DNA from 4 places in the Thermobacillus sp. genome. Region 1 is predicted to be linked to each of the others. Evidence: riboswitches for the same ligand, from Rfam matches in the RefSeq annotation. Region 1 holds a riboswitch; each other region holds the start of a gene.

What was found. A riboswitch is a leader RNA that binds a small molecule or an ion and turns the genes downstream of it on or off. The one in region 1 is predicted to bind cyclic di-GMP.
Region 2: it holds a riboswitch for cyclic di-GMP, as region 1 does, so the genes downstream of both, C6W55_RS10405 (DUF4279 domain-containing protein) here and C6W55_RS11405 (PilZ domain-containing protein) in region 1, are expected to answer to the same signal.
Region 3: it holds a riboswitch for cyclic di-GMP, as region 1 does, so the genes downstream of both, C6W55_RS00715 (putative bifunctional diguanylate cyclase/phosphodiesterase) here and C6W55_RS11405 (PilZ domain-containing protein) in region 1, are expected to answer to the same signal.
Region 4: it holds a riboswitch for cyclic di-GMP, as region 1 does, so the genes downstream of both, C6W55_RS07575 (chemotaxis protein CheA) here and C6W55_RS11405 (PilZ domain-containing protein) in region 1, are expected to answer to the same signal.

The regions. Positions count from the first base shown of each region.
Region 1 covers NZ_QEWA01000040.1:72,014-79,177, forward strand. Annotated here, with positions in the region: gene C6W55_RS11370 (EAL domain-containing protein) at 1-809, opposite strand, end outside; gene C6W55_RS11375 (hypothetical protein) at 905-1,198, opposite strand; gene motA (flagellar motor stator protein MotA) at 1,427-2,242, shown strand; gene C6W55_RS11385 (flagellar motor protein MotB) at 2,226-3,065, shown strand; gene C6W55_RS11390 (ATP-binding protein) at 3,125-4,978, opposite strand; gene tadA (tRNA adenosine(34) deaminase TadA) at 5,163-5,630, shown strand; gene C6W55_RS11400 (aspartyl-phosphate phosphatase Spo0E family protein) at 5,625-5,819, opposite strand; cyclic di-GMP riboswitch class I at 6,070-6,157, shown strand; gene C6W55_RS11405 (PilZ domain-containing protein) at 6,265-7,080, shown strand; tRNA gene C6W55_RS11410 (tRNA-Arg) at 7,151-7,164, shown strand, end outside.
Region 2 covers NZ_QEWA01000038.1:118,707-125,870, reverse strand. Annotated here, with positions in the region: gene C6W55_RS10440 (NUDIX domain-containing protein) at 1-70, opposite strand, end outside; gene C6W55_RS10435 (GNAT family N-acetyltransferase) at 98-1,009, opposite strand; gene C6W55_RS10430 (hypothetical protein) at 1,052-1,900, opposite strand; gene C6W55_RS10425 (hypothetical protein) at 2,049-2,408, opposite strand; gene C6W55_RS10420 (hypothetical protein) at 2,365-3,258, opposite strand; gene C6W55_RS10415 (hypothetical protein) at 3,176-3,685, opposite strand; gene C6W55_RS10410 (hypothetical protein) at 3,691-4,080, opposite strand; gene C6W55_RS10405 (DUF4279 domain-containing protein) at 4,165-4,542, opposite strand; cyclic di-GMP riboswitch class I at 4,605-4,708, opposite strand; gene C6W55_RS10400 (aminotransferase class I/II-fold pyridoxal phosphate-dependent enzyme) at 5,043-5,645, shown strand; gene C6W55_RS10395 (b(o/a)3-type cytochrome-c oxidase subunit 1) at 5,710-7,164, opposite strand, start outside.
Region 3 covers NZ_QEWA01000015.1:6,564-13,727, reverse strand. Annotated here, with positions in the region: gene C6W55_RS00720 (GH36-type glycosyl hydrolase domain-containing protein) at 1-2,320, opposite strand, end outside; gene C6W55_RS00715 (putative bifunctional diguanylate cyclase/phosphodiesterase) at 2,790-5,072, opposite strand; cyclic di-GMP riboswitch class I at 5,165-5,248, opposite strand; gene C6W55_RS00710 (B12-binding domain-containing radical SAM protein) at 5,309-7,105, opposite strand.
Region 4 covers NZ_QEWA01000034.1:93,408-100,571, forward strand. Annotated here, with positions in the region: gene C6W55_RS07560 (CheR family methyltransferase) at 1-162, opposite strand, end outside; gene C6W55_RS07565 (methyl-accepting chemotaxis protein) at 215-1,903, opposite strand; gene C6W55_RS07570 (chemotaxis protein CheW) at 1,926-2,417, opposite strand; gene C6W55_RS07575 (chemotaxis protein CheA) at 2,383-4,524, opposite strand; cyclic di-GMP riboswitch class I at 4,659-4,751, opposite strand; gene C6W55_RS07580 (ABC transporter ATP-binding protein) at 5,119-6,972, opposite strand; gene C6W55_RS07585 (ABC transporter ATP-binding protein) at 6,956-7,164, opposite strand, start outside.

The DNA.
Region 1 (7,164 bases):
GACCGCCGGACGCTCCGGCGATGCTCCGCCAGTCCCCTGTCCACGATGCCGGCATACCGATCCTTCGGCTGAAAATCCGGCTCGGCCGGCGCGAACAGATACCCTTGCACATACCGGGCGCCCAGCTGGATGGCCCGCTGCAGATCGTCCTCGGTCTCGACGCCCTCGATCAGGAGCGACGCCCCGATCTGCTCGGCGAGGACCGAGTAGCTGCGGAGCACGGCCAGATAGCCGCTGTGGCTTGCGCTGCGCTTCATGAGGTGAATGTCCACCTTCAGAATATCCGGGTGGAGTTCGGCGATCCGATCCGCCGAATTGAACCCGGTGCCGGTATCGTCAATGGCGATCCGGCAGCCGGCGCGGCGATAGATGCCCACGATCTCGCTCAGCCGCTGCATGGAGCCGGCATAACGGTCTTCCGTAATTTCGATGACCACCCGGTCCGTATGGATCCCGTGCCGCTCCAGCATGCGGAGCGTCTGCAGCTTCCCTTCATCCTGGTAGGTCCGGTCGATCCAGGAAGGCTTGACGTTCAGGAACAACAGCGGCCGCTGCGTTTCCGACGCCTGAGCCAGACGGGCGATGGCGCGTTCCCGTATGATGCGGTCGACCCGGACCTGCTCCCGGACATCCACGTTTGCATCCGCAAAGAACGGACCAAGGCTGGCCGCTCCTTCATTCGTCCGGTACCGGCCCAACACTTCATAACCGATCACGAACCGGCTGTCCAATGCCAGGATGGGCTGAAAATAAGGCATCAGATCGCGTTCGTCCAGCATGAAGGGCTGCACCGTATATTTCAGCGACATGGTTTTGAACTCCTTGAGGCGTTAATGTCACATATTTTCACATGCTTACCTTACCTCGATTGTACGGATTCTGTAATTCTTTGTAAAGCATGCGTTCAAATGAGCCGGACGATGCGTCTTTCCCTGTTATTAATGGAAACTTCGATTACATGGAACTTCGGATGGTAGACGACTTTGCCGGCGCCCACGGCAATGACCGGCTGCGCGCCGAGTCCGTAGAACACGTCATCCGCGATGGCTTCCAGCGTCTCGCGCCGCTCCTGTTCCCCCAGCCCGGCCCATTCTTCCGCCTCCATGCCGCACAACCGGTAGCTGTCCTCGATGCCGCCGACCGCTTCGGTCAACTCCCGCAAAATGTCCCCGTACGCCCGACCGTGCCTGACTCCCATTGACATCCATCCCTTCGAAGCCGCAGCATTTTTCCGCGGGCAGAACGCTTCTTCCCGCGGCATTGGCCGGCCGCCGGCCTGCACGGCTGATTTTGTCGGCTCAAAATCTAATAATCTCCACAAGAATGACGATAAATACTATATGGCATGTGTCGATCGAACCCGATTCATGCCGCAATGCGTATCCCAGTCCTACCATCATTTCTTAAAGTCAGTGCGAGGTGTCTTATGGAGAAATCGACCATTACCGGCATCATTCTCGGCATTGTGGCGATCATCGGAGGCATGTTGTTGAAACACGCGCCTCTGGCACAATTGATCAACCCAGCCGCTTACGTCATCATTCTCGTCGGTACGGCCGCATCGCTGTTCATAGCGTTTCCGATGTCCGAACTGAAGAAGTTTCCCGCACTGATCCGAATTCTCTTCAAGAAGCAGGAGCTGGTCTCGCGAGAAGAGTTGATCCGGCTGTTCATGGAATGGGCGACGATCACCCGCCGCGAAGGTCTGCTTGCGCTGGAGTCGCGGGTGGATGACATCGAGGATCCGTTCCTTCGCAACGGCATGCGGATGATCATCGACGGCCAGGACCAGGACTTCGTGCGCGATGTTCTGCTGGAAGAAATCCATGCGACCGAACAGCGGCATAAAGCGGGAGCGCAGATCTTCTCCCAGGCCGGCATGTACGCTCCGGCGCTCGGCGTGCTCGGCGCCGTCATCGGCCTGATCGCCGCGCTTTCGGATATGACCGACATGGCCCAGCTTGCGTACTCCATCGCCGCCGCGTTCATTGCCACAATGCTTGGTATTTTTACCGGGTATGTGCTCTGGCATCCGATTTCCAACAAGCTGAGGCGGCTCTCCCAGCGGGAAACCGAACTTCGGCTCATGATGGTTGAAGGCTTGCTGTCGATTCAATCCGGCGTCTCCACGATTGCCATCAACCAGAAGCTGTCCGTCTTCCTGACGCCGCAAGAACGGCAAGCGCTGCATGAACGCGAGGAACGCGAAAGGGAGGCGAGAGGCGTTGAGCAGACGGCATAGACACGAGGATCACGAAGAGCATCCCAATGAGACCTGGCTCGTACCTTACGCGGATCTGCTCACGCTGCTGCTTGCGCTGTTCATCGTGCTGTACGCCATGAGCTCCGTCGATGCGCAGAAGTTCCAGGAGATGAGCCGGGCGTTCAGCGTGGCGTTCAATTCCGGCATCGGCGTTCTGGATCAATCGGCCGTCGTCGTGTCCGTGGATCAAATGACGAACTCGACCGACATGGTTCGGTTGTCCGGCGGGAAAGAAGGCGTTGCCTCCAGCGAAGCGGCGCGCCGGGCGGAACAGGAGCTTCGGGAGTTCGAGCAGCTGCGCGACCAGCTCAGTCAGTATATCCAGGAAAACAATTTGTCGACACAGCTCGATATCCAATTGAATCATTCGTCCCTGCTCATTACGATCAGCGACAATGCGCTGTTCGCTTCCGGCAAAGCGGACCTCACGCCGGAAGCCAAGGAGCTCGGCGTTGCGATCGGCACGATGCTGAGAAATTACCCGGGCTACGAGATATCCGTCGAAGGGCATACCGACAACCAGCCGATCAACACGGCCGAATTCGAATCCAACTACGAACTCAGCGCGAAACGCGCGATCAACTTCATGAGGGTGCTGATCGAGGCGGGCAATCTCGATCCCCGCTTGGTCAGCTCGACCGGATACGGGGAATTCCGGCCCGTGGCGGACAACGACACGCCCGAAGGCCGCGCGAAGAACCGGCGCGTCGAAGTTTCCATTCTCCGCAAATTCACGGATGCGTCGGCCGTTGAGTCGCTGCAGGTGTCCGGCAATAACGCGGCAGCAACGAAGGATTCATGAGCAGCTATGCCTTGGACCCCCCTGTGCGAAGCGCAGGGGGGTCTTCATCGTCCGCCGGCTCATTCCACCGCGGGCAGGTTGATCGTAACGGTCGTGCCCTTCCCGACTGTGCTGCGGATCTCCATCGTCCCTTGATGGCTCTGGATGATGCGCTGGCTGATCATGATGCCAAGTCCGGTCCCCGACTCCTTGCTGGTCACGAACGGATCGCCCAGCTTCGGAATCATCTCTTCCGATATGCCGACGCCGTGATCCCGGATGGTGATCACGATCCAGCCCGGCTGTTTCCGGGCTTCGATCTCGATCTCGCCGCCCTTGGGCATCGCCTCGATCGCATTTTTCAATATATTGATGAATACCTGTTTCAGATGATTCTCCTCGCAGGCCACCTCGCAGGGCTCGCTGTCGAAAGAAGTGGTGAATACAATATTGCACAGATGCGCCTGACTGTCGAGCAGCGAGATGACATCGCCCAGGATGAACCGCACATCCTGAATCCGGAATTTCGTCGCCTGCGGTTTCGCCAGAATCAGAAATTCACTGACAATCAGATTGATCCGGTCGAGCTCTGACAGCATGATATCGATGTGCCGCTGATTCAGCTTGTTCGTCTGCTGCTGGAGCTGCAGGAATCCGCGCAGTGTCGTGAGCGGATTGCGGATCTCGTGGGCCACCCCCGCGGCAAGCTGGCCGACGGTATTCAGTTTCTCCGCGCGGCGCAGAAGCTCATCCATTTTGTTCCGATTCGTCATGTCGCGCGTAATGCTGGCGAACGCCTGGATGACGCCGTTCCTGTCGCGGATTGCCGAGGTGGTGACGCTGACTTCGAAGCAGGAGCCGTCTTTCCGGCGGCGGATCGTCTCGCGCGCCGGCAGCATCTGGCCGGCAAGCAGCGCTTCCCGGGCTTCGAGCTCCTCTTTCATGCCGCTCTCGGGAACGATCGGCAGACTGCGTCCGATCGCCTCTTCCTCGCTCCATCCGAACATCTGCTCGAACGCCGGATTGACGCGGATGAGCACACCGTTCACATCTTCAATATGGATCGCGTCCGTCGTATGGTGGATAATGGACTCGAGGTGTTCCTTCATCGACCGGTTTTCTTCAAACGCCTTCTTGAGCTTGGCCGTGTAGACGTCCAGGTTCTTCGCCATCGCATTGATCCGTTCGGCCAGCTGGCCGGTCTCGTCTTTGCGGTTCACGGCAAGCGGCGTATCGAATCGTCCGGATGCCACTTCATCCACCTTGCCCAGAATTTGGCGCAGCGGACGGATCAGCACATAAGCGAGCCCGTAATTGATGGCGACCGCTGCCGGGAGAAGGAGAACGGACAGGGAGATCTGATAATTTCGCGTCTCCCTGATCATGCCGTACATGGGCGACAGGTCCGCCGCGATGCGCACGGCAAGCCCCGATTCGGGAAATCCGAACGTGCCGGCAAGCAAGGTCTTTCCTCCGCTTCTGAGCGAGCGGTAAACCTCGCCGCTTCGCATGGCCTCGGCCAGATCGGCCGAATCCGTCCCGCTCGCATGGATGTCGTAGCTGCCGTACAGCAGACGTCCGGTGAGTTCCTGCGATGCAGCGTTCCCCGCTTCCCGCGCGGATGAGGAGCCGGCCCCCCCTTCTTCCGCCGGACGGAATACCGCGATTTCCATGATGTTGCGGTGCAGGGACTGATAATCCTGAATGAGTGCGGTCGGATCCAGGCCGGACGAGTTTTTATCCGGCCCGTCTGCCGATCGCGTTACCCGGGCGGCATGCTCCGTGACGCTTGCGGCGATGTTGTGCATCAGTTCTTGCACTTCGCGCTTCAGGTTGACCCGCATCGCATAATCGTTCACAATGACGGTGAGTGTCTGGAAAATGATCACGATGGTCGATAGGATCAAGGTCAACCTGATCTTGAATGACAACACGGGCACCTCCTTCCATACAGCCAAAACTTGTGGATAACATCGGTATCTCGATTTCCAGGATGTGGACAACTGTGGACAAATCTTTAGTTATCCACCGATTTATGCACAACGTGTTAACAACGAATATCTGTTCGCGGTATAGACAGTCAAAAGTGCAGGATCGAACAGCGGAGGAGGCAGATGAATGAGCTTTGCAGAGGACGATGTGCGCTTCATGCGCGAAGCCATAGAGGAAGCGAAAAAAGCAAAGTCGTTGCGGGAAGTCCCGATCGGCGCAATTATTGTGAAAAACGGGGAGATCATCGGCAGAGGCCACAATCTGCGCGAGACGATGCGCGATCCGACCGCCCATGCCGAAATACTGGCCATCCGTCAGGCCAGCGAGCATCTGAATGCCTGGCGGCTGCTCGATTGCACGCTGTATGTCACGCTGGAACCATGCCCAATGTGCGCCGGCGCCATCCTGCAGTCCCGGATCGCTCGCGTCGTCTACGGAACGGACGATCCGAAAGCAGGCTGCGCAGGCACGCTGATGAATTTGTTGCAGGACAGGCGATTCAATCATCGTACCGAGGTCATATCCGATGTGCTGCGCAGCGAATGCTCCGAATTGCTCACCAGCTTCTTCCGGGCGCTGCGCAATCGTTCATAAGCGTGGGGCTTTTTTGTCGGGAATGGTCAACTCGTCCCGTTGCAGCTGCTGCAGTGCGACGATGAGCCTGTCCGCCTCTTCGCTCAGGGCGAGGACTTCCGGGTCGGTTAGACTTCCTCTTGCTTCCGCAAGTGCGTGCAGACGAAAGCGAAGCGTTTGCAGCTGTCCCAGCAAGCGATCTTTCTTCATCTGCCTCAGTCTCCCCCGATAGAAGTTATGGATTGTGCTTCCATTATACACTTCTTGATCCACAGAATTTGTAAGTTTTTGTCGATTGGACTCCACTTTTTTCTGCCGCTTTTCGACACGAGCATAGTGCCAAGGCTGCATGACTTGCGGCTCCATCCTATGAAAATTGGCATTGCCATTTCAATACAATTTACAGTATAATGAACTTTGCAGATTCTTGAAATATGACTGACATCTATATCGGCATCGAATCAGCAAAGGGCAAACTTGTCGAAAGGCAAGGACGCAAAGCTAAGGGTCTACGGCTCCGCACGAGCTATGATCGCCTGGTTACCGGGATTCGGATGTACCTGTCGCTGCATGTAACGGTAGACCATCCCTGCTAATCGGGGATGGTTTTTTTGTCATACAGGAGTCCCATACAGAAAGGAGTTGTGGAAGGACCATGCCGTTATCCAACACTTCCCCGTCACCGAGAAATTCGTCGACCGGCTCGATGGGATACGACGTCTCGGTGCTGATGGACTCGAAAGCCGTCGTCGAAAAAAAAGGATTTGTATCGACTGGCACGCTGACCTATGTCGCCGGCGAGCTGCTGGAGATTGAATTCCCGCAATACGACCAGTTCATGCTCGGCGAAAAGGTAAAAGTCATGATTTACGCCAAAGGCGGCATCTACGTGTTCGAATCAACGGTGCTCGCGAAGGATCAGGGCGCGCTGGTCGTGCTGAATCCGCCCGAGAATCGCCGCAAATTCCAGGACAAGCGGCAGGATCCGCGGGTACCGGTCAATGAGCAGGCCCGGGTGCTCAGCCTGTATGAATATTCGCGCAAGGTGGAACGGAAGTTCCCGGATCCGCCGACCATCCTGCTGGACAACATCAGCATGTCCGGAATCGGCTTGCTGTTCAACATCGACCTTCCGTTGCAGACGCGGAACCAGCTTCACCTTGAATTGGATCTCGGCAACCGCTTTGAATGCAGGGCGGAGATCATTCATCTGCAGCGCACCAAGGAAGGCATCCGGTGCGGAACGCGCATTATCGAGCTGAAAGATGACCACGCGAATTGGTTGCGTTCCTACATCCTGAGATCCCAGATCGAGGCTTACTACCGCGAGAAGTCGGAGAAACTGCGCAAAGAGATGCTCGGCGAGGAAGGGGAGACTGAATTCGACATCCAGGCCGAACAGACGGAGCCGGTCAAAACGGATCGTGCGCCGCAGACCTACCTGTTCAACGATTCCAGATACGAAGGTTGATGCGGCAACGATTTTCAGGTCGCCGTCCCTTCCTTCGACAGTCGCAATGTGGTATAATACATCTTGCTGCGCGCCCGTAGCTCA
Region 2 (7,164 bases), on a different contig from region 1:
TATTCTTTGTCAGGAGCACCCGGTTGTTATCAACGATAACCGCCTTGGCGGAATTTCTGATCGGTTTCAGTGTCCTCACCCGTTTCTATGTGTTCTTCTATGATTCCAGGAACTTCATGCAGACAAGCCTTTGGGGAAATTCCGCAAAACCGGCTTTCGCGTACAACCTTCTTGCGGCCGTGTTGCCCACGTTCGTCTCCAGCCGGATGCTGTTTGCCCCCTTTTCACTCGCCATTTTCTCGCAAAACTGAAGCAGCCGGGTCCCGATTCCCCTGTTTCGGAACAACGGCTCCACGCAGATGTCCTGAATGCGCAAGACCGGTCTTCCCGAAGCCGTGGAGAAGCCCCAATAGACAACGACGAAGCCGGCCCAATCGTTCCCATGTCTAGCCAGATGGAATTGGGCGACTCCGTCATCCAGCAGGTCGAGCAACGATTTTTCGCATTTCGATGTGAGCTCTTCATCCCGCCCATACGACGATTTCATATAGCGGGCAAGGAGCCGGGTTGCGGGTTCCAGAAAGTCTTTGCTCAGCGGGATGATCTCCAGGAATTCCCTTACGTCGGTCATGCTTATTGCTCCCCGTTCCATCAGGTCAATGATTTGCCGCGCTTCCCGGACCAGCTCCGCCCGTTGCGCCAACAGTCGATTCCGATTGCCGTAGATCTTTTCCTCGTCATAGTCGGCGGTCGTGATAAAAGCGTTTGCAATCTTTTCGAGAAAATAGCACCCTTTGCAATATTCGCGGTAGATCCGCCCGGCCAACTCCACAATCCCGGACTTGTCAGTGATGAAATCCCCGAGCAGGTCCCTGATTCTTTCCAGCTCACAGGCCCCCACGTCGATGATCTTCCTGATAACATCATAGGCGTACTTGCCGTTATAATCGATCGCCAGGAGTTCACGATACGCCTCGAGCGGGGCGCAACACTCCAATTCATCATGCTCGTACAACCACTTCTCGAATTCCTTGACAGGCATTTCCCGATTCAAAAAAGAAAACAGCACCTTGCGTGCCTCCGTACATGACAACACGGTGATGACCCCTTCTTACTGAAACTCGGGAATGAATTCGTCCCTGATCCCCATGAGTCCGTCGCCAAAAATCACCTGAATCCTGTGTTCCTCGTTACGGTCATTGGCCACGACGAAGAAGAAACGATTCAAATAGCGGATGTTCGGACTGTCGCCATTCAGGAATTGCTTGTAGTTGTCGATGGTTTCTTCCGCGATCCAGATCGGCACCACGATGTCGTCCGGATTCAGAAAAACAGCCAACCCGTCCGCGTCTTCCGCCTGGATGAGTTCCATGTAGTGCGAGACCATTTCACCCGCAAAAGGAAAATATCGGATATATGGATTGTAGAAGATTCGAGTTCCGTTTTCCTCATAGCGGATCAACAACCGGTCCTCATCGGACCAGGGTTCGAACCGGTTCTCACCCCGGTTGTCGGACAGTTTGAATTCGTATTGCCCGTATGCAGGTCCCCATGCAATTCCTTCTCTGTTCATGGTTACCGTCAGGGAATCCATATCAAAGTTGGTTGCGAAACCCTCGATGACAGTTTCCGCCGTTTCATGGTCCATCCGCGTGCCAATAAAATGCATGGTGACGCCAAGCAATTGAACAAGCCGATCCGCGTCCCTCGCCTTTACGGCCTCAATGAATGTTTCGGCATCATCGATCGCGGCCAGTACATGCGGGGATTCTTCGGGGGCGGCGTCAGTTCCGCTATTGACGAGACCGGGATCAATGGGAACTTCCCTTTTGTCTACCCCGTTGCGATCGATGGCATCTTCAACAACAGGCTGTACCGGCTCATTCACCGGTTCGTTTGCCTGTGTGCAGCCGGACAGCACCAATAACAGGAGAAAAAGGGCCAATGCTAATCGCGTCATGCCGACCACCCGAGCGCGGGACATTTTTACTCCAATCATTACATTAGACTGTTTGCGGCTATAAAAAGTTTTTTCTAATCCGGGGAAAGTTTCTTTTCAAGCGAAATCGTGATGGAGAAGCCCGGGAGATGTGCCTGTGTGTCGGAGCTCAGATTGGATTGGCTTGTTTGCTGTAATTTTGAGCAAGGACCCATCCGTTGAAACCGTAGGAGACCAGAATCTCGATGTACTTGTATAGCTCCCGGTTGATCTTCTCCTTCAATTCCGTGATGTTGCTGAACATGACCGGCCAGCCGTGGTTCTTGCCTTGTTCAAGCAAATTCAGAATTTGCTCATTGGCAAAAAAGCGGTCCGACTCTTGCTCGAAGATCCCCAGCAGAATACTGCCCGGGAAATGGTGTCCGAACTGATGACAAAGCACGCCTTCGAAGACGATGTCCGTGTACTCAGCCCGATCCTCGCGTTCATCCAGCGTGTGAATGACGATCTTCCTGTTTCGCAGATCCACTTCCGATCGCCCACACGCCGCCCGTCGTCACGTTCAGGTTGTTGTTGACGCTCACGTTGTCGCGAACGTACAGATCCCCGCCCGTGATGTTCAGATTGCCGACCTGATTGTTGGAGACGATAGCGCCGACGACCATTTCGCCGGAGATGTTCATCTCCACATTCGTGTTGATATGCATCTGGCCTTCGACGACGACGCGCCGCGCGTTCATCTGCAGCGTGCCGTTGTTGTACGTCAGGTTGCCCGCATACAGCGTGTCGGAGACCGTCACATTCGAGTCATTGTTCAAATGCACAGGCCCGCCGACCCATACGCTGCCGTATTTGCCGCCGACCGCCGCGGCCGTCAGCTTCGTGCCCTGGTTGGCATTCAGCGCATGTTCCGCGATGAGCGTGCCGTAGATCGTCACCGCGTTCGCCTGATTGGTATTCATGCCTTGAACCAGCAGGACAAATGGCTTCGTCGGGCTGCCGAACGTCACGTCGCTGTCCAGGTTCAGATGCCCCGCCTGAATGATGACCGGATCGGCCTGGCTCCCCGCAATGGCGTTCTGAATGTCAGCGACATCGCAAGACTTGCACGAGATCGCGGACGCCTTATAGCCGGTAATGTCACTTTCCATACGGTCGATCAGCTTGTTCAAATAGTTGCCGATGACCGGCTGCATCCCTTCGACCTTCCGGTAGGCCGGAGCATGGGTAAGGTTGTGCATCGTGCCGGACAGCAGCACCTTGTCCGATTCCGGAATGTCGCGGCCGTTCTCCGGATCAATGCGCACCGGACCGCCCGTGCCCGGGTCCGGCTCTTCTTCGTCCTCCTCGCCTCGGACGACCGGCGCGGCTTTGCCCATATAGCCCATCCTCGAGCCCAGATGAACGAAACCTGTTCGGAATAGCTGGACTCCCGGCCATCCTTGACCGCCTTGGCGGAAATTTGCGCGATCTGTCCATCCGCACGGTCGTATTCGGTTCGGCGTTGCCGGATACCTTCACCATGCCCGATGCCGCCGGTTCGACCGTCAGCGCGCCCGGCGCCTTGGGCTGCCGGGAGCCCACGATTTCGAAGCTGGCCATCTGGCCGTAGTAGACGCCCGTGCCGTCATATTCCGCCGGCGACGCGCAGATCGTGTAGCGCTCCTCCGGCAGCGGCACGCCGTTGATCTTGCCGTCCCATCTTTCCGTGTGCTCGATGTCCGCGGTGATGCCGCCGACATAGGTCCAATGGCCGTTCGCATCGTCGTAGACGTAAATGCCCGCTTCTCCCGCACCGCGAGCCATTCCGGCTACGCGGCATAGCCGAGCACGAGCTCCGCGCTCCGGCCGAACGCGGCATCCGCGCTTACCTGCCAGGCCTCGTAGCCTTGCAGCTTCCGGCCTTTCTCATCCGTCAGGACGTATGACTCCAAATCCACCTTTTCCAGGCTCACGTCGGTATCCTCGGCGAACGTGCCCTCGGCAATCCGCAGCCGGGCTTGTCCGTCTTCGGATGCCAGCTCGCCGCCCGCCGGGCCGATCCGCTTCTTGCTTCCGGCCGAACCATCGCCGGATGCCGGCGGGATCACGACGCCGGGCACCCCGCCGCCCTGCGGTCCGGTCAGCTCGATGAAGGAGACGGAGCCGTCCGCCGCACTCAACACCAGCTTGTCGCCGCTGAGACGTGATTTTTCGCCCATTTTGCCCGCCGCCGGTTTTTGCATGAATCAAAAAAACCCCGCGGAGTCGAATCACTCGCACGAGGTTTCGATTTATAACTGCTTTTATACCGCCCCGCCCCAGGACAAGATGGAGAACTCCAGGCGAACCTTGAATTTGGCGATCAAGGCTTGCAATTCGTTCGGCATTTCAAAATAAATCTGCCCCAGCTCGGACTGATAATACATCCGCAGACAGACATCGTACCCGCTGTCGGACAGATGATGGATATACCCGATGTTCGGTTCCAGCTCCTTGAGCAGTTGCATGAGCGAGCCGACGGGGTCGTTGCCGCGCATTTTCACCCGGTACATCCAGAAATCCTTGGACACTTTCTTGCCGCCGACCGACACCTTTCCGCCCTTTCTCAGGCATCTCGCCGGCTCCACATTCAAACTTCGCGTGATTTCATCGAAATCAAGCGTCTCTCCCCGGATGATCAAACTTGCGTCACCTGAAAAAAAGGCATGATCAACGGCATGTCCCATCCTTCATCACCACCATTTAGAGCAGCCCGGCTGTCATGGCGTGATCCGGACGTCATAGTCCCACGCTTTAGACCCGTGGCTTTGCGTCCCCGACTTTCGTACGGGTTTACCTCTTTTCTTTGCCTGGTTTTTCAGGTTGGAGTCCCGTCCGGGACCTGCCGATCTGAAGTTCCTCTCATTCGTTTTTATCGTCAATTTTTGCCACGCGATCAAGACCAATGTCCATATTCGCACCATTTTGAGCTTTTTTGACTATTCTGCAGACAAAAACAACCCGTGATCGAGACTTTTGGCCCATAAACAGAGCTTGCCGGCCACACCGCTAAGTTGCTTCAGCTGCTTCGTCCCACCCTTCCGTTACCAGTTCGACAAAGGCCTGAATGGTAATTTCATCAGAACAATCCTTGCGTGTAATCACATAGGTATCCAATGTTTGCGTAAACCGGTGCAAAGGGATGAGTTCTTCCTTTCTTATCTCCTCTTTGATCAAATCACCGCTGATGATGGAACGGGATATCCTGGAACAAATTGTGGAGATCGCACGATCGTGCGGAGCTTATGTACTTTGTGATGAAGTCTGTATGAACTTGCTCCAGGATGACGATTTGCTCTCCCTTGCAGGCCTTCGCCTCGGCTGGATTGCCGCTCCGCAGGAAGTCATCACGGAATGCATGAAGCACCGCGACTACACCACGATCAGTTGCGGGATATTGAACGAAATGCTGGCTGTCCATGCCCTGAAGAACTACGACAAGATCTTGAGAAGAAGCCGCAAAATTTTGCGGGACAACCTGGCCCTCCTGGATGAATGGGTGGAAAAGGAAGCCGCTTTTTCCTATGTCAAACCGCGTGCGGGAACGACAGCCTTGCTGAAATACGAATTCGAAGTGCCTTCTGTCAATTTCTGTACCGGTCTGCTGGCGAATACCGGCGCCTTTCTGACCCCTGGCGCGTGCTTCGATATGGAAGGGCATGTCCGCATCGGTTACGCTTGCAGTACCGAAGTGCTGCAGGCCGGACTTGAACAGATCTCCGGGTATGTGCGGAAAATGAAGTAAAGCGCCTGCCCGGACATTCGTCCGGGCAAGCGCCATTTGAAGGTTGCAGCATAATCTGACCGATTTACCACGTCACCCAGGGCTTCGATCCGGGCGCCGGATTCACGAGCATATCGCCGAACGGAACCGTGTACGCGAACAGGATCAACACAACGAGTACGCCCACCCATACGCCCCAGCGCTCGATCCACTTCGGCGTCGGTTCGGCTGCGTCAGCCGTCTCGCCGATCGGGAACTCGGCCGCGGTTTTCTCGTCGCCTTTCGGCGCGCGCATCAAGGCGATCATGTTGCAGAACATCAGGATGACGCCGATGAACAGGATCGTGCCGCCGATCGCCATCGCCACGTGATACGGCATCCAGAAGACCGCGTCCGGATGGTCGCCGTACGTCGTGTACGCCGTGCGGCGCGGCGAGCCGAACAGGCCGACCGTATGCATGGACCCCGACATGAAGAACATCCCGATCAGCCAGATGATCGTCTGGATGATGCCGAGCCGGTTCATCCGCGGCGTGAGCTGTTTGCCCAGCACGTGCGGAATGAGCCAGTAGGCGACGCCGAAGAACGTCAGGGCGACCGTCGTGGCGACCGTGAGGTGGAAGTGCCCCGTGACCCACAGCGTATTGTGCACCATCGCGTTCATCTGGTTGCTCGCGTTGATGATGCCGCCAGCGCCGGCCGGAATGAACACGAGCATGCCCATGAACGGCGCGAAGAAACGGACGTCACCCCACGGCAAAGTTTTCAGCCAGCCGAACAGCCCGCGCGCGCCCTTGGCCCGACCGGTCTGCTCGAACGTTGCAAACATTGCGAACGCGGTCATGAGAGACGGAATGACGACCATGAACGTCAGGACGACCTGAATGTACTTCCAGACCGGTGCGATGCCCGGTTCCATCAATTGATGGTGGAACCCGACCGGGATGGAGAACAGAATGAACAGGACGAACGACAGCCGCGCCATCGAATCGCTGAATATTTTGCCCCCGATGATCTTCGGTATGCAGATATACCAGCACATGTACGCCGGCATCAGCCAGAAGTAGACGAGCGGATGGCCGAAGTACCAGAACAGCGTCCGGCTGATCATGATGTTGATCTTCTCCACCCAGCCGAACGACCACGGAATGAACTGGAACAGCACCGTGATCGCGACGCCGATCGTGGCGATCTGCCAGACCAGCATCGTGGCGACGGCCATGAAGCCGAACAGCGGGCTGACGCTGCCCTTGTGCGTCCTGCGCCAGTACCGGTATTGCGCGAAAATGCCGTACCCGCTGATCCAGCTGCCCACGACGACGAACACCAGGGCGATGTAGAAGAACGGATTGGCTTTCAGCGGCGCGTAGAACGTGTAAAGCACCGTCGCTTCGTTCGCCAGAATCATGATCGTGCCGAGGATCGTGCCGACCGTCATCAGGACGTAGCCGGCCCAGCCCATCCGGCTCACGACGCCGAGCAGCTTGCCGCCCATCGTCTTGCTGACGCCAGCATACAGGAATCCGATGATGAAGAAGGT
Region 3 (7,164 bases), on a different contig from region 1:
GGCCGTCCACCAGCTCGATGTCGGGCAGCAGCCCGCTGCGCAGGAAGCCGCCTTCCAGCAGATCGTGGCTCAGCACCCGGTTGTCCGGAATGCGCTCGCGGAGCACCGCGCGGAACGCGTCGACGTCGATGATGCCTTTGCCCGTAAAAATCCCGACGTCCAGACCGTCCTGGTACGGGTCCGACACGGCGAACGCGTAAGGATCGATGCCCGGTTCGCCGGACCAGAGTCTGGCGAACCGGGAACGCATCGCCGATTCGTGGCTGACGCCGATGCGCGGCTGCAGGACGCCGTAGCCTTCCTCCACGCGCGTGCCTTCCTTGTTCAGCCGCGGACGGTTGTACGGGTAATGCATCGTCCCGATCATCCGCTGCGCCGCGCCGATCGGGAGCTGCGTGTCGGCATCCAGCGTGATGAGGTAGCGGATGCCGGGCAGCACCGACGGATCGCCGACGCGCACGGCGTAAGACGTGTTCGATTCGCCGCGCAGCAAATCCGCAAATTCGACCAGCTTGCCGCGTTTCCGCTCCCAGCCCATCCAGACTTTGTCCGCTTCGTTCCAGGTTCTGCGCCGGATGTACACGTGAAATGTCGAACCGCCTTCCGAGCCGTATGCCCGGTTGAGCGCCTCGATGGCGCGGACGGCTTCATCGGCGATCGCCTGGTCCTCTTCCTTCGTCTCCGCGTCCGCATCGGCGAAATCGCCGAGCAGCGCGAAATGCAGGTTCGGGTCCCGGTTGGCGAGATAATGGAGTTCGAGGCGCTCGGCGCTCTCGCGAACCTGCGAGGGGCTGGTCCAGATCACCGGCACGACGACCATCGCCGCGGCGTCATCCGGAATGCCCGTGGAATAGTCGTAGCGCAGCAGCGGCCGCGACTGGCAGTACGCGCAGATGGACTGGTGCACGATCTGCACGGCCCATTCGCTCGCCGGAAACGCGAGCAGAAGCGCCGTCACCGCGGCCAGGACGGCCTGTCCGCCGGAGGCGCCGAAAGCGGGCGCAGCCAGCCAGACGGCGAGCGCCCACAGGACGGCGAAAACGCCGGCCAGCGCGCCGAAGTAAGCGGGAAGGCGCATCTGTTTGATCGCCGCCCGGGGCATGGCGCGTGGCTTCGCGCACAGTTTCAGCGCGCGCCAGAGCGCCCGGACGCCGCGCGGATCGAGCAGGTAATACGCCGCGTAGGCCGGGCGCGGCAGGATGCCGCCGTCCTGGCAATCCTGCTGCTCCTCGGCCTGGCCGGTCCGCAGCGCATCGGCCTTCCCGGCCTGCGTCACGTCGGCCCGCACCTGTTGACCGGCGCGATCCGGGCGCTCGCCATAGCGGGCGGCAAGTTCCACCGCCTGTTTCGCCGCCAGCGTCTCGGGCACGCGCATGCGTCGGGCCAGCACCTGCACCCGGCCGAGCAGCACCTGCCGGCTGGAAGCGTCGAGCAGCGGGTACGTGCCCGCCGCCTCCGTCCGGAGCACCCGGTCGACATGGCAGAGCCGCTCGAACATGCCGCTCCAGTCCAGGCGGTCCAGCCGCCGCAGCGATTGGATCGCGTGGCTCGCCGACACTTCGTACGACGCCTGCAGCCTGTGCTCGTGCGCGATGATCCGCTCCAGACTTTCCTGTTCCGGGTCGAGCCGGCAGACGAGCCATTCCCGCACGTCGCCCGCGTATTCGGCCATTTCGCCGAGCCGGTCGACGAGATGGACGATGGTCGGACCGGAGAGCGGCAGCGTCTCGCCGGCGCTGTCCAGCGCATCCCGGATGGCAGTCGCCGAGGGCGTTTTCTCCGCGAACGGTTCCAGAATGCGGTCGATTCGATCCCCCGCCTCACGGCGTTCTTTCAATGTGCGGACCAGGCCGGCCAGCCGCCGGATGACCGCGATGCGGACAAACAGCGGCATCATCGCGACCTCGCCGATCGTCAGGACGGCGATGTCCTGATACGCGTCCGCATACGCGGCGAGCAGATCGGCGTCGAACAGGCCGTCCGTATGCTCCAGATAATCTGCGCAGAGCGACAGTACGCGCAGCTCCCGGCTGCCGGACAGCGCGGGCAGGCGGCGCGTTTCGTCTCTGCGGATCATTTTGCGGATATGAAGGGTTTGTTCGGCGATGAAGTCCGCATGATCGAGCAGCCATTCTTCGGCCGGTCTCGTCCCGCTTTGTCCCTCCCGCTGAAGTCTGAGCGCGTATTCCCGAACTTCCGTAGCGTCGCGGTCGAATCCGCGGATCAAGGCGGATGATGCGCGCAGTCCGCCGCCGGACAACGTATGCGTCAAAGCCAGCTCCCGCGCCCTGCGCCGAAGCTGATCCTCGTTCAGAATCATGAGTCCTCCCGTAATCGATGTCGTAATTTCAGGTAAAGTCACGAAGTTAAATATTCCCACGACGAACGTTTTTTATGACCGGGAGGCGAAAGGGGGGACTTTGTGGCGGATGGTGAAGAACGTTTTCGGAAAGCGGAAAGGGCATGCCGTCGACAAAATAGGGACCGTCCATGCGGACAGTCCCGATTCGGTACGGCTGCTATGAACGTGGCGGTGCGTGGAGCAAAGCCGGGGCGCCTGTAGCGTGCATACCGCGCTACAGCGGCGCGCAGAGGCCCGCCGGGGCGCCTGCAGCGTGCATGCCACGCTACAGCCCTGCGCAAAGCCCCGCCGGCGGGACTGTAACGTGCATACCACGGTACAGCCTCGCCCCAAGCAGAGACGCTGCAGCGTGCATCCCACACTGCAGCGTCAGGCAGCGCCGCACCGGCGCATCGGTTATGTTTGATCTTGCAATTCCGCGGCATCCCTAATGCCGCATGATATGTGCGTCATCGGCATCGGCATCGCCGGCGCCGCGTTGTTTTCTGCCGGCCGGATCCCGCATCAGCCGGAGATATGGCAGCGCCTCCTCCGCCCGGAGCGGCGCGCTGAAATAATAGCCTTGCAGCTCGTCGCAATGCATCTTGCGCAGCAGCCGGTGCTCGGCTTCCGTCTCGACGCCTTCCGCGACGACGCGCAGATTCATGCTGTGGGCGAGCGCCATGATGGCCGATACGATCGACGCGTTCATGCTGTCGGTGTCGATGTGCCGGATGAACGTGCGGTCGATTTTCACGGCGTGGATCGGCAGATTTTTCAGCTGGGACAGCGACGAGTAGCCCGTGCCGAAATCGTCGATCGAAATGCGGATGCCGCGGTCCTTCAGCTGCTTCAGCATGTCGATGACGGTGTTCTTGTCCCGCTGAAGGAAGCTCTCCGTAATTTCGAGCTCAAGCCATTCCGGCCGCATGCCCGTCTCCTCGAGAATGTCTTCCACCTGTTCGACAAATTTCGGGTCCTCGAATTGCCGGGTCGAGACGTTGACCGCTACGACCGCCGGCGGATACCCGGCTTTGTGCCACTCCACGCACTGCCTGCAGGCCGTCCGCAACACCCAGTCGCCGATCGCCTGGATAACGCCCGTCTCTTCCGCGAGCGGAATGAACAGATCAGGCGGGACGTAACCCCGGCCCGGGCGGTACCAGCGGATCAGCGCCTCGAACCCGAACGTCTGTAGTCCGTCCGCATCCATTTTCGGCTGGTAGAACAGTTCGAACTGTCCGAGCTCCAGCGCCTTGTGCAGGCTGGTCTCCATTTCGAGCCGCTCGGACACCTGTTCCTTCATGGAGCTGAAATAAAACTCGTACCGCCGCCCGCCCGCTTCCTTCGCCGTGTACATCGCGGTATCCGCGTTCCGGACCAGCTCCTCCACCCGGACCGCGTCGTCGGGGTACAGGCTGATGCCGATGCTGGCGCCGACGTACAGCTCCTTGTCGCCCACGCGCACCGGTTCCGCGGCCGCTTCAAGAATGGCGTCGCCGAGCCGGCTCAGCGCATCGCGCGAATTGCCCGGCACCATGATGGCAAATTCGTCGCCGCCAAGCCGGCAGATGACCGCCTCGTCCCCGCACAGCTCGCGCAGGCGGCCCGCGATGATGCGCAGCATCTCGTCGCCCGAAGCGTGGCCGAGCGAGTCGTTCACCTGCTTGAACCGGTCGACGTCGAGCAGCATGAGGCCGACGCCGCGGCCCCTGTGTTCGTCCATCATCGCGCGCAGCCGCTCGTAGAAATAGAACCGGTTCGGCAGCGATGTGAGCGTATCGTGGTAGGACAGCCGCTCGAGCGCCGCTTCGGAGGCGCGGAGCCGGGCGGATTGCTCCCGCAGCGATTCCGTCAGCTGCTCGTTCGCGTCGTACTGGACCGCGAGATGGTCCGCGACCACCCGGCAATGCTCGGCGATCTCGGCCGCTTCCGCCGCGCCGCCGGCCGGCCAGCGAACCTCCGCGCCCTGCCGCAGCTTCAGGTGCAGGCCGTTCATGGCCGACGCCAGGCGCTCGAACGCGCCCGATATCCGGCCGGACAGCCAGAGCGCGCCGAGCGCCGCAGGCAGCACGGCCGCCGCCGCGGCGACCGCCGCCATCGCCGGAGCCGGCAGGATGTCGAACATGCCGGGCAGGCCGGCGGTCAGGATGATCAGCAGGGCGGGCGCGACGGCGGCAGACGCCGCCAGGTGCGCGATCATGCGCCGCAGCGGTACGCGGCAGGCCTCCTGCGATCCGCGGGCCTGGCGGGCGAACGGCCGATAATGATGCAGGAAATCGGCCAGCAGCGCGGACGCCGCGCCGGCGACGAGGCTGCCGGAAGCCGCCATCGCCGCACCGGCGGCCGTTCCACCGTCCGTAAGCGCCATGAGCAGCGCGGACGGCGCGGCAATGATCAGCTGGTAGCCCAGCTCCGCGGGCAGCAGATCGTCCCGGCCGCGCCTGAGCCATGCGGCGAGCAGCGCGATCTCGAGAACGGCAAGGAAGACGGTCCAGGGACGGTCTCCGAGCCAGAAACCGGCCGCCGCAGCCGCCAGCGCCGCAGCCGCGGCGAAGCGAAAGCCCGCCCGCCGCAAGAGAAGAAGCAGAAAACATCCGGCCCACCCGGAACCGGACACAAAAGCAGGCATCGCCGGCAAGATCATCAAGGCGACGGATGCCGCCGCCAGAATGACATCAATTCCCCCTTTCCAATCGAATGCTTTCCTCGCAAGCGTTCTATCCGACATGTTCCTCCCCCGTAGGCGGGGACGCAAACACCGGACCGCAAAAAACTGCCTCCAAGCTCATGAAGGCAGTCTGCGTCACAGATTGCACAAACTCCGGCAGCCCGGCTGTCATAGCATTCCGCCTTAGACCCGTGGCTTTGCGTCCCATATTTTCATATGGTTTGCCTTTATCAGCTTGGTGCACAGCTATTCGGTTGTCACTGCAAAGATTCGACATTTTCGCGCGTTTCCCTTCTTTAACCACCTTTCGCATGATTCTCCCTGCCCGGTTGGATACGCAGCATATGCGCCGATGTTCCTGCATCGCCCAGGCCGTAGCAGACAACCAGCAGTGTTTCGACATTTCGCGAAAATTCGCCATTTTCCAGCCAGGCGGCGAGATCAAACGGCAGCCGCTCGATCACGGCGTGTTTCTGCAGCAGCTTCTCGTCCGGCCCCGCCGCGGCGAACGAGGGGGATACGTCCTCCGGACGCTCGGCCAGACGGCGCAGCCAGGCGGCATGCTCCCGCTTGTCCATTTGAAACTCCCACCACACGGCGCGCGGCTTGTACTTGTGGTTCAGGAAATAGTCGTATTTCATGAGGCCCAGCGCAAGATCCGGCTCCAGTGCCGGAGGCCCGCATTCCTCGAGGAACGACCACAGCCGGGTGAACAGATCTTCGAGCTGATGGCCGATCCGCTGCCAGCCCCGCTCCTCCCAGTAGTCTCCGAACTGCTGGAAAAAATCAAACGGCGACTCGAACACCCGAAACGCAAGATACAGCAGCGTACGGTCCATCCGGTGCGCGTTCCAGTATTTCTCCAGCACGTCTTCGACGCGCTTGATCCGCACGATGTCGCCGAAGGAGAGCACATCGTTCGACAAAATCTCGTACGGCGCCCGATCCATGAAGACGTAGCCGTATTTCGCCGCATCCCGCCGGAGTCCGGTTCCGCGCAGCATTTTCAGAAAACCGAGCTGCAGCTCTTCGGGACGCAGGGCGAACACGTCGTTGAACGTCTTGCGGAACGTGCCATAGTCTTCATGCGGCAGTCCGGCGATCAGGTCGAGGTGCTGGGCGATTTTCCCGCTGTCGCGGATCGTCGTGACCGTGCGGCTCAGCTTGGCGAAGTTCTGCCGGCGCATGACCGCTTCGTTCGTCGGATCGTTCGTCGACTGCACGCCGATCTCGAAGCGGAAAATGCCGGGCGGCGCATGTTCCGCCAGAAATTCGAGCACTTCGGGCCGCATGATGTCGGCGGTGATCTCGAACTGAAAGACGCATCCGTTATGGTTGTCGATCAGGAAGCGGAACAGCTCGAGCGCATAGTCGCGGCGGATGTTGAACGTCCGGTCGACGAATTTGATCAGCCGGGCGCCCGATTCGATCAGATAGAGCAGGTCCGCCTTCGTCTGCTCGAGATCGTAGTATCGGACCCCCGTCTCGATGCTGGACAGGCAGAACTGGCAGCTGAACGGACAGCCGCGGCTCGTCTCGAAGTAGACGATCCGGTTTTTCAGATGCGGCCTGTCTTCCGGGAACCGGTGCGGCGAGGGCATCTTCGTGAGGTCCGCCTTCGGCCGCGGCGGGTTGATCCGGATTTCGCGCGTTCCGTCCGGCAGCGTCTTGCGGTATGCGGCGCCGAACACGTAATGGAACTTGCCTTCTCCCCGGATTTCGGTCAGCAAATGGTGAAACGTCTCCTCACCCTCGCCCATGACGATGAAATCGACCGCATCCAGCCGCTCCATCCAGTATTCCGTGTCGTAGCTGACCTCCGGGCCGCCGAGCACGATGCGGACATCGGGGAGCACCTTGCGCAGCATGTCGATGACCGTGATCGTCTCCTCGATGTTCCAGATGTAGCACGAGAAACCGACCACGTCCGGCTTCCTCCGGTACAGGTCGGCGGTAATGTGCATCGCCGGGTCCTTGATCGTGTACTCGGCGATTTCAATGTCGAATTCGCGCCCGCTGTACGCTTTCAGGCAGCGCAGGGCGAGCGAGGTGTGAATGTATTTCGCGTTGAGCGCGGCGAGCACGATTTTCATGGCATAACCTCGATGGACAAGGATCGGCCCGCCGCTCCCTTCGGATCGGAAGCGGCAGG
Region 4 (7,164 bases), on a different contig from region 1:
GTAGTCCAGATAGTCGGTGAAGCTCTTCATGTTCAGCGTCTGCAGGACGCGGCCGAGCCTTCCCAGCACGAGCATCTTCTTCTCCTTGCCCAGATGAAGGCCGAAACTCTGCTTGACATAAGCGGCCAGGCGCTCGAACTCCTTCTCCGTAATTCCGATCATGACATCGCCCCGCTCCGCAACGGAAAAGAGAGCCGGATGGCTCTCTCCCCGCTCATGACGAATATTTGCCGAACTCATGGTCGCTGAGCGCGATCTTCGTGTGACGAACCTTCGCGACCGGCTCCGGCATGGCGTCCTGCGAAACCGCCGCGGCTTGCCGGTCATTCACGGATTGCGGGTATCCGCCATGAACCCTGCGCAGCTTGAACCGTCTCACCTGGTCGTTCAGCAGGTTGGCTTGCGCGGACAGCTCCTCGCTCGTCGCGGCACCTTCCTCGAGGTTCGCCGAAGTCTGCTGCACGACCTGCGACACCTGCATGATGCCCTGATTGATCTGGTTGATGCCGATCGCCTGTTCGTTGGACGCCGTCGCGATGCTGTCGACCAGCGCGGCGACCTTGGACACGTCGTCGACGATCTGCTGCAGCGCGTTCGCGGTTTCCTGCGCGATCTTCGTACCGGTGTCCGCCTTCCGGATCGAGCCTTCGATGAGCTCGGTCGTCTCCTTCGCCGCGTTGGCGGAACGCGCCGCCAGATTGCGGACTTCCTCCGCCACGACGGCGAAGCCTTTGCCGTGCTGTCCGGCCCTGGCCGCCTCCACCGCGGCGTTGAGCGCGAGAATGTTCGTCTGGAACGCGATCTCGTCGATCACCTTGATGATCTTGGAGATGTTCTGGGATGCCAGGTTGATCTCGTCCATCGCGTTCAGCATTTCTTTCATCTGCGTGTTGCCGTTCAGCGCGTTCCGCTTGGCGGCTTCGGCCAGCTCGTTGGCCTGGTTCGACGAATCCGCGTTCTGCTGGGTCTGCGAGGAGATCTCCTCGATCGATGCCGTAAGCTGCTCCACGGAGCTGGCCTGCTCGGTCGCGCCCTGCGACAGCGAGACGGAGAGCTCGGAAATCTGTCTCGCGCCGGCGGCGACCTGGTCGGACGCGGTCTGGATGTTGCTCATGATCTCGTTGAGGTTGTCGCTCATTTTCCGGAACGCGTCCGCGAGCTGTCCGATCTCGTCCTTGCTCTCGATGTCGACGTTCACGTCCAGATCGCCGTCGGCGATCCGGTCGGCGGCTTCCACCAGCTTGCCCACAGGCTTGCTGATCATGCGCGAGACCACGACCCCGAACAGGATGGACACGATGAACAGGATGACGACGGTCACGATCATGGTCACTTTCGTGGTGTCGGTTTGGGCTGCAAGCGCTGCGGCCTGGTTTTTGCCGTTCGTCTTCCGTTGTTCGAACATGTCATTGATCGCGGAGTTGGTGGCGTTGGCGATTTCCTCACCTTCCGTCGTCATGAGGGCGATCGCCTGGTCGTTCTGGCCGGACAGCGACAATTCGATGACCCGGTTTCGCGTCGTTTTGTAGTTCTCGAACGACTGCAGCAGCGATTCGAACTGCCGCATCGTTTCTTCCTTGCGAATGGACGCCCGGAATTCCTCGAAATCGTGCTTGATCGCGGCGTCCAGCTCTTCGATTTCGGCGGCCAGCCGCTCCTTCGTCGCCCGGTCGTCGACCAGCAGGATGTTGGCCACTTTCACGCGGCCCGCATTGAAATCCATGCCGGCGGAGCCCAGATTGCCGAGCGAAATGCCGTAGTCCTCGTACATCGCCGCATATTCCGTGTCCACATTCTCCATGTTGTAGATGCCGAATACGCCGAGAACGCCCGCAATCAAAGCGACAATGACAAACGCCGAAATCAGTTTCGTCGCGATTCTCAGGTTGTTGAACCATTTCATGTTCCATCCGCTCCCGTATCCGTCAATTGTTGAGCAGTTGTTCCGTCTCTTCGTCGGTCAGCAATTTCTCGCAATCGAGCAGCAGCTTGACTTCGCCGGCCGCCTGGCCGATGCCCATGATGAACCGGTTGCCGCGACGGGTCAGATCCGGCGGAGCCGCGACCGCGGCGGCGGGGATGTTGACGACCTCGGCAACGCTGTCGACGATCAGGCCGATCGACAGGTCGTGAATGTCGACCACGATGATGCACGTCCGCTCCATGTATTCCCGGAAAGGCTTGTTGAATCGCACCCGCATGTCCATGACCGGAATGATCTTGCCGCGCAGATTGATGATGCCGCGCACGAATTCGGGCATGTCCGGAACGGGCGTAATCTTCTGCAAGCCGATGATCTCCGTGACATGGCGGATCTCGATCCCGTAGGCATCTCCGTCCACGACGAACGTCAGATACTTGTCCTTCTGCGAATCTTCTTCCTCAAGAACCGTCTGGCTCGCCACGGTGTCCGACATGTTCACTCTCTCCTTCATGCTTTAGGTTGAACAGCCCCTGGATGTCCAGAATGAGGCTGATGCTTCCGTCACCCAGCAGCGTACAGCCGGAAATGCCCCTCACCCGGTTCAGCTTCCGGATGTACGGGGGCAGCGCCTTGACGACCACCTGCTGCTGGCCGACCAGCTCATCGACGAACAGGCAGAGGCCGCGTCCGTCCTGCTCCACCATCATCAGCACGCCGTCCGGGATATTCGGCCTGCCGCCGGCGACGCGGAATAGCCTGTCCACGCGCAGAATCGGGTAGCATTCCCCACGGACCATGATCATCTCGTTGCCGTCGGGATCGGAGATGATGTCGCCGGCCTGCGCCTTGAACGACTCCCGGATCGCCGTCGTCGGGATCGTGTACAGCGCGTCGCCCACCCGGGCGTTCATGCCGTCGATGATCGCGAGCGTCAGCGGAATCTTGATCGTGAACACCGTGCCTTCGCCGGTCCGGCTGTCGACGGTGATCGTTCCGCCCACTTCGGCGATGTTCTGCTGAACCACATCCATGCCGACGCCCCGGCCGCTGTACTCCGTGATCTCCTCCTTGGTCGAGAAGCCCGGCAGGAAGATCAACTGGAAGATTTCCTTGTCGGACATGTCCTCTTCCGGCCTGTAGAGCAGTCCGGCCGCCTTCGCCTTCTGGAGAATCTTCTCCCGGTTCAGGCCGCGGCCGTCGTCCCGCACCAGAATCAGCACTTCGCCGCCGTTGTTCAGCGCCTCGAGCGTAATCACCCCCGTCTCCGGCTTGCCCGCCTCCGCGCGCTCTTCGGCGGTTTCCAGTCCGTGGTCGACCGCGTTCCGGACGAGGTGCATCAGCGGGTCCGTGATGTGCTCGATGATGTTCTTGTCCACTTCCGTCTCTTCGCCGACCAGCCGCAGCGTCACGTTCTTCCCGAGCTTGCGGCTCATGTCGCGGACGATGCGGTTCATGCGCTGGAACGTGGTGGCCAGCGGAACCATCCGGATCTCCATGACCTTGTCCTGGATTTCCTTCGTAATCTTCTGCAGATGTCTGGCCGCCTTCTGGAATTGCTCCAGATTCAGCCCGACGATCTCCGGATTCTGCGTGACCATCGCTTCCGCGATCACCAGCTCTCCGACCAGATCCATCAGCTCGTCCAGCTTGTCCACGCTCACATGGATCGTCGTGCCCTGATGCGCGGCGGCCGGATGGCGGACTTCCCGGTTCGGCTGGCGGGCGGTATTGCCGGTCTGCGGAGCGCCGCCATCGTCCCTGACCGCGGGTTCATCCGATGCCGGACGCGCTTCCGGTTGCTCCGCATCCGGCTCCCGCTCCCTTCCGTCCGGAAGAAGCGCCTCTTCCCGCTCCCCGTCCGCACCTTCCTCCGCGGGGATTTCCCGCAACTCCAGCTCCTTCAGGTAGCTGATGCTCGAGAGCTCGACATACAGCTCTTTGTAGTCCCGGTCCGTCGTCATGTGCAACCGGAAACCGTGATCCCGGATCACGGCGTCGGCTTCGGGATCGTTCAGCAGATTTTCCGGCACGTGATGAAAATCCGTCAGCCAATCCTTGATCTTGAAGAACGCCTGGTACGCCCGGATGTTCGCCATCTCGCAGTCGTCCGTGAAGTACAGCCTGGCCTCGTATTGACGCAGACCGCCGTATCCTTCCGCGCCGGCTTCCGCCCCGCCGTCCGTACCGCCAGACCCGCGGCTGAGCGTCTCCAGCAGCCAGTCCACCTTGCCGATCACGCTCGAGGCCTCCCCGTCGGCGGGCTCGCCGTTCCGGAGCTTGTGCAGCTCCACCTTGGTGAAATCCACCCCCTCCAGCATCAGGTCGGACAGTTCGGACCAGTCCGCCGGCCGGGAAGGGTTGTCCCGCAAATACGAGAAAAGATCTTCCAGTGCATGCGCAAGGGCGGCGATATTGTGGTACTGCATCATGGAAGAGGAACCCTTGATCGTATGCATGATGCGGAAAATTTCGTGGATCGCCTCTTCCGTGAACTCGCCGTCGTGCTCGCAAGCGAGAATCAATTCCTCGAGTTGGTCGACAAGCTGTGTGGCCTCCGTCAAATACGCTTCGAAAATCGGATCCCCGCGCTGGTCACTCATCCTACCTCTCCCCGTGTGCAGTGAATATCTGAACGCAAAAAAGCCCTCCAGACACGGACATGACTCAAGGGCTTCGCGCGAACACGCCAAAAAGCGTGCAACATGACTGTAAGCGAGCAACTTACGGCCTGACGGCCGGCAACCTGGCGATCATAGTTCAACGGACATTGAACCTTAGACCCATGGCTTTGCGTCACTGCCTTTCGACAGTTTTGCCCTTAATCATGCTATTCAATTATCCACCATGCGTAAATATTTACAATTTGAAGTGATAAACCCATATTCTGAATATTATTATTCTCTAAAACCTATTTTACTGACGATTATAAAAAATTACAAGTCAAATTAGTAAAAATTTCATGCCATAATTCATCTGTATTACAGCGTCGTTATAATGCTTTTGCACTATAATTACAATCCGCTTTCATGACCGTACCTTCCGTTATCCGTTCACGGGTCTTTGTTTCCGATGTTTGCTTCGGTCTGGTAAAACGCGCACAGCCCTTCGACGGCAAGGCGCCCGCATCCCGCGATGACAAGAAAAAAGAAGAACGCCGCCGGGGCGTTCTTCTTCCGCAGATTTTCATGTTTTTTCTAGGACACCTGCTCGAACTGGCTGTTGTACAGCTCCGCATAATGGCCGTTCTTCGCGAGCAGCTCCTCGTGCGTCCCGCTCTCGACGATGTCGCCGTCCTTCATGAACAGGATCAGGTCGGCGTTGCGGATGGTGGACAGCCGGTGGGCGATGACGAAGGAGGTGCGACCGGCCATCAATTTGTCCATCGCCTCCTGAATTTGGACTTCCGTGCGCGTGTCGACCGAACTGGTCGCTTCGTCGAGGATGAGCATCGGCGCATTCTCGACCATTGCGCGCGCGATCGTGATCAGCTGCTTCTGTCCCGCGGACAGATTCACCTTGTCGTCCAGCACGGTGTCGTAGCCGTTCGGCAGGCTGCGGATGAAGTGATGCAGTCCGACGGCCCGGCAGGCCCGCTCGACCTCTTCGTCGGTCACGCCCTGCTTGGCATAGACGATGTTCTCGCGGATCGTCCCCTCGAACAGCCACGTATCCTGCAGCACCATGCAGAACAGGCTGTGCACGTTCTCCCGCGTCAGATCCTTGATCGACACGCCGTCGATCAGGATGTCGCCGCTGTTCATCTCGTTGAAGCGCATGAGCAGGTTGACGAGCGTCGTCTTGCCCGCCCCGGTCGGTCCGACGATCGCGATCTTCTGGCCGGCCTTCGCGTGCGCGGAGAAATCCTTGATGACGATCTTGTCCGTACCCTCGTAACCGAAGCGCACATGGCGGAACTCGACGTCGCCACGGACGTTGTCAAGCCGGGCCGTCTTGCCGCTCTCGTCCGACATTTCCTCTTCCCCGAGGAACTCGAATACACGCTCGGCCGCTGCGGCAGCCGACTGCAGGCTCGTGCCGATCTGGGCGAACTGCTGCAGCGGGTTGGTGAAGAGCCGGATGTACACCATGAACGCGACGATCGTGCCGAAGCTCGTGTGGCCGTTCGTGGCGAGCAGCGCGCCGACGATGCAGACGACAACGTAGCCGAAGTTGCCGACGAAGCCCATGAGCGGCATCATCAGGCCGGACAGAAACTGTGATTTCCAGGCGCTCGTGTAGAGCTGCTCATTGATCTCGTTGAATTTCCGCCGCGCCTCCCGCTCGCCGTTGTAGGCTTTCACGACGGTGTGGCCGGCGAACATTTCCTCCACGTACCCGTTCACCCTGCCGGTATGCTGCTGCACGGCCGCGAAATGCTTCTGCGACACGCCCATGATGCGCGACATGAGGAAGAAGCCGATGAACGTGGACAGGATGGCCGAGAGCGCCATGATCCAGTTCGTGTAAAACATCATGACGAGCGCGCCGACGAAAGTGGTGATCGCGTTGATGAACGAGCCGATGCTGTTGTTCATCATCTGGCCGATCAGATCGACGTCGTTCGTGACGCGGCTGAGCACGTCGCCGGTGGAGTTCCGGTTGAAGTAAGACAGCGGCAGGCGGTTGATTTTGCGCGAGATGTCGCTCCGGAGCCGCCTTGACACGCGCTGCGTCACGGTCGCCATGATGAACCCCTGGATGTAGTTGAACAGCAGGGACAGCACGTACAGCACCGCGAGGAAGGTGCCCACCCGGGCAACCGCGTCGATGTCGATGCCGGTCATCATGCCGGCCGCGATGATGTCGGTGATCTCGCTCAGCTTGTCGGGGCCGATGATGTTGAATACGGCGCCGAAGAACCCGAGGACGAGCGCGACGATGATGCCCGGCAGATATTGGCCGATATAACCGAACAATTTGCGCACCGCGCCGCGGAAATCCTTCGGCTTGCCGCCCGGCATCATGCCGAACGGCCCGCCGTGCGGTCCTCCGGGCCTGCGCGGCCGCCGGTCGTTGTCGCCGATGTTGTATTCACGCCTGCCGCTCATGGGCCAATTCCTCCTTCGACAGCTGCGAATAGGCGATCTCCTGGTAGGTCGGGCAGTTCTCCATCAATTCGTCATGCGTACCGATGCCGACGACCCGTCCCTCATCGATGACGATGATCTTGTCGGCGTTCCGGATCGTACCGATGCGCTGCGCGACGATGAGCACGGTCGTCCCCTTCGTCTCCCGCGCGA